DNA from 3 places in the Thioalkalivibrio sp. AKL12 genome. Region 1 is predicted to be linked to each of the others. Evidence: predicted binding sites of a transcription regulator. Region 1 holds the regulator's gene; each other region holds the start of a gene.
What was found. Region 1 encodes sigma-54, which starts transcription at its own class of promoters, with help from an activator protein. Its sites were predicted from a motif close to TGGCANGNTNCNTGCTT; they were not measured.
Positions count from the first base shown of each region.

Region 2: a site for sigma-54 is predicted at 997-1,013, ahead of D579_RS0107230 (PEP-CTERM sorting domain-containing protein). Genes of this name have one in related genera too.
Region 3: a site for sigma-54 is predicted at 1,272-1,288, ahead of D579_RS0101645 (TonB-dependent copper receptor). Genes of this name have one in related genera too.

Region 1 covers NZ_KB898903.1:32,507-34,776, reverse strand. The annotation lists gene lptB (LPS export ABC transporter ATP-binding protein) at 1-293, shown strand, start outside; gene D579_RS0111840 (RNA polymerase factor sigma-54) at 382-1,866, shown strand; gene hpf (ribosome hibernation-promoting factor, HPF/YfiA family) at 1,883-2,221, shown strand; gene D579_RS0111830 (PTS sugar transporter subunit IIA) at 2,225-2,270, shown strand, end outside.
Region 2 covers NZ_KB898895.1:121,268-123,537, reverse strand. The annotation lists gene D579_RS0107230 (PEP-CTERM sorting domain-containing protein) at 1-908, opposite strand, end outside; gene D579_RS0107225 (RND family transporter) at 1,385-2,270, opposite strand, start outside.
Region 3 covers NZ_KB898890.1:70,971-73,240, forward strand. The annotation lists gene D579_RS0101640 (sigma-54-dependent Fis family transcriptional regulator) at 59-991, opposite strand; gene D579_RS0101645 (TonB-dependent copper receptor) at 1,325-2,270, shown strand, end outside.

The DNA.
Region 1 (2,270 bases):
GGGCCGAGATCGCCCGCGCCCTCGCCGGGGATCCGCGCTTCATCTGTCTGGACGAGCCCTTCGCCGGGGTGGACCCGATCTCGGTGGGCGACATCCAGGACGTGATTCGGCATCTCGCCCAGCGCGGCATCGGCGTACTGATCTCCGATCACAACGTGCGCGAGACCCTCGGCATCTGCCACAGGGCCTATATTCTGAGCGAGGGACGCCTGCTCGCCGCCGGTACACCGGACGAGCTGCTGGCCGATCCCCAGGTGCGCCGGGTCTATCTCGGCGAGAACTTCCGCCTGTGAAAGCGCCCCATATGCGGCCCGGTCGGTGCACAAACCACAAGGCAGGCTTTAAGATTCCATCAATGCCCACCCTCGCCCCGCATACCCGATGCTGAAACCCGGCCTGAATCTGCAGCTGGGTCAGACGCTGACCATGACCCCGCAACTGCAGCAGGCGATCCGCCTGTTGCAGCTGTCCACGCTCGAGCTCCAGGTGGAGATCCAGCAGGCGCTGGAGAGCAACCCCATGCTCGAACAGGTCGAGGACGAAGATGCCGAGGCCGACACCGAGCGCCTGAACCAGGACGGCGAGCTGGTGGAAGGCGATCGCATGGAGGCCACCACTACCAGCGACGACGTGATCCCCGAGGAACTGACGACCGACAGCCGCTGGGACGACATCTACGAGCCGGCCCCGACGCCCAACAAGGGCGTGGATGACCGCGACCCGCTGGAAAACACCAGCGACGACGACGGTGAGGGCCTGCAGGATCACCTGCTGTGGCAGCTGCATCTGAGCCATCTGACACCGCGCGACCAGCGCATCGGGGCGGCCCTGATCGACGCCATCAGCCCCGACGGCTATCTCGAGGGCGACCTCGACACCCTGGCCGAGACCATCAGCCGAGGCGAGGATGAATCCGTCGGCGTCGACGAGGTCGAGGCAGTGCTCCACTGGATTCAGCAGTGCGACCCGCTGGGGGTCGGCGCGCGCAACCTGCGGGAGTGCCTGGAGATCCAGCTACGCGAACTGGCCCCGGACGCCCCGGCCCGCGAGGCCGCACGGGCGATCCTGGAACACGGCATGGACAGCCTGGGCAAGCGCGACTACAAGGCCCTGCAGCGCCAGTCCGGCGTACGCGACCCGGACGAACTGGCCCGCGCACTGGATCTGATCCGCACCCTGAACCCGCGGCCCGGCGCACAGATCAGCTCCGCCACCTCGGAATACGTAGTCCCGGATGTCTACGTGCGCCACACCACCGAGGGCTGGCGCGTGGATCTAAACCCGGAGATCGCACCGCGCATCCGCATCAACGACCTCTACGCCGGCATGGTGCGCCAGGTCTCGGATGCCCGCGACAGCGCCTTTATGCGTGATCAGCTGCAGGAGGCACGCTGGTTCCTGAAGAGCCTGCACAGCCGCAACGACACCCTGCTGCGGGTCGCCGAGGCGATCGTCCACCGCCAGCAGGGCTTTCTCGAGCATGGCGACGTCGCGATGCAGCCATTGATCCTGCGCGACATTGCCGAGACCCTGGAGATGCACGAATCGACCATCTCGCGGGTTACCACGCAGAAATACATGCACACCCCGCGCGGGGTCTTCGAGTTCAAGTATTTCTTCTCCAGCCATGTCGGCACGAACGATGGCGGCGAGTGTTCCGCCACCGCCATCCGTGCCATGATTCGCGAATTGATTGGCGACGAACCCCCGAACAAGCCGCTCAGCGATGCCCGGCTCGCCCAGGTCCTGTCGGACCGGGGCATCAACGTAGCGCGCCGCACCGTGGCCAAGTACCGCGAGGCGATGCACATCCCTTCATCCAGCGAACGCCGGCAGATGGCCTCGATGCCCACCGGCAGCAAGTAACCAAGGAGTCCTGACCATGCAGATCAACCTGACCGGCCACCACGTGGACATCACCGACGCCCTGCGCGACTACGTCAACGAGAAATTCGCGAAGCTGGAGCGCCACTTCGACAAGGTCATCGACGTCCACGTCGTGCTGACCCACGAGAAGACCCGGAATCAGCACAACCAGGCCGAAGCGAATCTCCAGGTCAGCGGCAATCACATCCACGCCGAGGCCTCTCACGAGGACATGTATGCCGCGATCGACGCGCTGATCGACAAAGTCGACCGTCAACTGATCAAGCACAAGGAAAAGGTCAAGGACCACCACCGCGCCGAAGGTGCCCAGCGCAACCGCGAGCAGGCCTCCTGATCCATGACGATTGCCGAGTTGATCACCTCCGAGCGCATTGGCCTGCAAC
Region 2 (2,270 bases), on a different contig from region 1:
AAGCCCGCCAGGATCAGCAGGGACAGCCCCATCAGCGCCAGGGTACCCGGTTCCGGCACTGCGAAGCGCAGGCTGCCATCGTGGGTGGACTGGGTTTCGCTGAACAGGGTCTGACCTTCCTGGGTGTCGCCGTACACGTTGTTGGCATCGTCACCGAAGAAGGTCTCCGGAGCCGGATCCTGGACGGTGCCGGCGCTGGCAGAGGCCGTGACCTGGAAGGTCGGGGCGCCGTCCTCGTCTTCGATCAGGTCCGCGAAGTCGATGCCGTCGCGGGTGAACCAGAAGCCCGGCAGTACGTCCACCACCTGGAACTCGAAGGTGAAGGTCCCTTCGATGAAGGCCCCGCCCTCGCTTTCGAACTCCAGGATGCTGTTCCCGGACTTCAGGGCGAGTTCCATCACCTGCTCGCCGGCGCTGTAGTGGGCCGCTGCCCCTTCATAGTCCTGGCCGAAACCGGGGGTCACATCGGACATGAACAGCTGGAAGTTGTCGGTACCCACCGAGGTGTAGTTGGCGTTGACCACGTAGTTGCCGCCGACGGTATCGGTGCCGGTGATTACGCCGCGGAGCTCATCCCAGAGGAGCCCCATGGAGTAGTCCTCGCCCAATCGGTCCCCGGTCCGAGGCGCAGCTCCGCCGAGCGAGGTCCGGTAGCCCGTGGCATCGCCGTACCCGCGGTCATAGAAGACATCGCCTACCTGTGCGGGGTTGTCCGGGTCCTGGACGTACTGGAAGGTCTGGGTGTTCAGGTCGAACTGGATCCGGCGGACGTTTTCGACCGAGCCGCTGTAGTTCGCGGTGGCGTCGAGATTCATGTCGAAGTCGATCGTCTCCGCTGTCGCGGTACTCGCACCTGCGGCGAAAATGCCGACGCAGAGCGAAGCAAGAAGTACTTTTTTCGCGTTCATGGGGTTCTCCTGATGCTTAATCAAAAGCGATTCAACCATCGCCGGGGTTTGGCCTGGTGGCCTTGTCTGTTGCTTTCGGTTGAATACAAAGCAGGTCGCGTGCCAGGTTTCGACCGCAATACCGACCCCCTTGTAACTATCGGATTTTGCGCAAATAAATAGACGTCCTGATGGGGCGGTTCGGAATCTTCGTTGCAGTCGGGCGGTTTCTCGAGCCGAACTGTAAAAGGGGTCGACGGCGGTCGGGGATGTTTGGGGCCTTGCGGACGGCGGGAATCGGAGATTCGGGAGGAGTTCTCGATAAAACAATGGCTTGAGTGGATTGTTTTGCTTGTAAAGCATCTCGACAGACCGGTCGAATACGTTGCCGTGGAGGCCAATGACGGTGGGCTGGTTTGCTTTGTGAAGGGGTGTGCACCGTGACGATCGCGACCGCGCAGCCAGTGTGGGCCACCGGGGATCAACGGTGGTTGGGGTCAGGCCGTGCGCGAGCGGGTTAGCCGATGCCCGGCGACCAGCAGGGCCGGGAGGACCAGCAGGTCGAACAGCAGCGCCGCGATCAGCCCGAAGGCCGTCAGCCAGCCAAAGGCGGCTGTGGGCTGGAAGTCGGACAGGGCCAGCAGCAGGAACTGACCCACCAGCACGATCGTGGTGGCGGTGATCGCGCGACCGCTGCGGCGGAAGCTCCGGGCGAGGGCCCAGGCGACCGGGCTGCCACGCCCGCGGCGCTGGCGATAGTTGTGCAGGATGTGGATGGTGTCGTCCACGGCGATCCCGATGGCGACACTGGCAATCATGGCCGTGGCCATGTCCAGCCAGATCCCCAGCAGGCCCATCAGGGCGAAGATCATCGCCACCGGTGCCAGGTTGGGGATCATGCTGAGGAGGGTCAGGGGGATCGAGCGCCACATCAGCAGCATCAGCAGCGTGATCATCGCGGCCACGGCATACAGGCTGTGGAGTTGTCCCTCGATCAGCAGGCGCTCCTGGTCCGCGAACAGTCGGGCCATGCCGGCCATGTCCCAATCGAGGTCGGCCGGCGGATTGGCGTCCAGATGGGCGCGCAGGTCGTCCATCAGCACGTTGATGGCGCGGGCCCCGTGGGCGTTCAGATTGAGCAGGATGCGGCTGCGTTCAAAGTCCCGGTCGACGGCATCGAACAGATCGCGGCCGTCGTAGATGAACAGGTACTGGGCGACCAGGTTGGGGTCGTCCGGGATCCGCCGGTATGCCGGGTCTTCCTCGTTGAAGGCCCAGTGCATCTCCGCGACCAGATCCGGCAGGGACAGGCTGTAGTCGACTTCGGGGCGCTGGTCCAGCCAGTGCTGCACCCGCTGGATGGCCTGCAGGCGTTCCGGGTCC
Region 3 (2,270 bases), on a different contig from region 1:
ACATTGTCTCGGAACAAACGGGGCACCAACGTGGGCGTGGACACCGGTCCATGTCTCCCTAGCTGATGGCGTGTTTCTTCATACGGTACAGCAGGGTGTCGCGGGTCAGGCCCAGCAGGCGCGCGGCGCGCGAGCGATTGCCGCGAGTCTGTTCCAGTGCCTGGCGGATCAGTTCCATCTCCACCCGTTCCAGACTCAGGCCGTCCGGAGGGATAATCCACGGCCCGCCCGCCTGACCCGGGGGTAGCTGCATCCAGTGGTCCGGGATGTCGCCCGGCGCCACCTGCTGGCCCGGCATGAAGATCACGCAGCGCTCCACTAGGTTCTTCAGCTCGCGGACATTGCCCGGCCATGGCCACTGGGCCAGCCACCTGCGCAGCGCTGGCGCAAAGGTCGGCGGCGTCAGTCCATGGTGGGCGGCCAGCGTGTTGCGAAAGTGCTCGGTGAGCAGCGGGATATCGCCCTGGCGCAGGCGCAGCGGCGGCATCTCCAGTGGCACCACCTGCAGGCGGTAATAGAGATCAGCGCGAAACTGTCCGGCACCGACCCACGCATGCAGGTCCTGATGGGTGGCGGCGATCACGCGCACGTCCACGTGTTCGGTCGTCCCCGCGCCCAGGGGTTGGCATTCCCCGGCCTCTAGGAACCGCAGCAGCTTGGCCTGCGCCCCAGCCGGCAGCTCGGCGATCTCGTCGAGGAATAACGTGCCCCCAGCCGCTTGCTGGACCAGCCCGGTCTGGTGGGAGTTGGCACCGGTAAAGGCCCCGCGCCGGTGGCCGAACAGCTCCGATTCGACCAGTTCTGCGGGCAGGGCCGCACAGTTCAACGTTACCAGCGGCCCGTCCGGGCGTCGGCTCTGCGCATGAATGCGCCGCGCCAGTCGCTCCTTGCCGGTACCACTTTCGCCGAGCACCAACACGGTGGCATCGGTGGCCGCCACCATGCTGACCTGGCGCAGCACGGCCTGCAGTTCCGGGGAATTGCCGATGATTTCAGCACCCGTCTGATCGGATCTGGTTTCTATCCCCACCGTCCGTACCTATTCAGCCAGCCGCCGTGGCCGGCAGTTCCTGTGGATTGCCTTCAATATAGCCTGCCTAACCCCGCGAGTACTGACAAACCAGATCGCTGGCGCATGTGCGATATCACCCGTGCCCTGTGGCAAATGCCACATGCGGGTGAACCCGTTTATAGCCCCTGCGGTTACCCATCTGCCAAAAAATCATGCCAATTCATAGCGCTGCATTCGATGGCCCGCCGCTTGACCGGTTTGGCCTGGCCCTTGCTCTGATGCCTTCGATATCACGACAAGGGAGAGGTAGTAATGCTGAATGTAACGCTGCGCCGCGCACTGGCTATGGTACTGGGTGCCAGTGTACCCATGTGGCCCAGTGCGTCGTTGGCCGATGGGACGTCCGAACCAGCGGCCGTCCTTTTGCCGCCGGTGGTGATCACCGCACCGGCAATGGAAGGGCCCGGCGTGGTCACCACCGACCCACGCCAGCCACGCCTGCCGTTGCCGGCACACGATGGAGGTTCGTACCTAGCGTCCATCCCCGGTTTCGCGGTCAGCCGCAAGGGTGGCACCAGCGGCGATCCGGAGTTGCGCGGTCTGGGTGGCTCGCGGCTGGCCATCCTGCTGGACGATGACCTAATCCTTGGCGGCTGCGGCGGACGCATGGATCCGCCCACCGCCTACGCATATCCGCAGGCCTTCGACCGCATTGAGGTGCGCAAGGGTCCCCAGACCGTGCGGTATGGCGCCAATCCCGCCGGCACGGTGCGTTTCGAGCGGGATGCCCCGGTGTTCGATGCCGACGGCGGTGTGACCGGTTTTGCCGGGATCACCGTCGGGCGCTTCGACCGTTTCGACCTGATCACCGATGTTGCCACTGGCAGCGAGCAGGGCTACATCCGCGGCATCGGCACCCTGTCCGATCAGGCCGATTACAAGGACGGCGACGGCAACACGGTGCACTCGCAGTACTCGCGCTGGAGCGGCACCGGGATCCTCGGCTGGCGGCCGGATGCCGACACCCTGGTGGAACTCACCCTCGACCGCTCGGATGCTGAGGCGGCCTACGACGACCGCGGCATGGACGGCACGCAGTTCGAGCGAACCGGCTACAGCCTAGCGCTGACGCGCGAGCGCATCACGCCGTGGTTGGATCAGGTCGAGGCCCGGGTGTTCTACAACGAGATCGACCATGTGATGGACAACTATAGCTTGCGCGAGCCGCCGAACATGCCAATGGTCAGCTACCCCGATC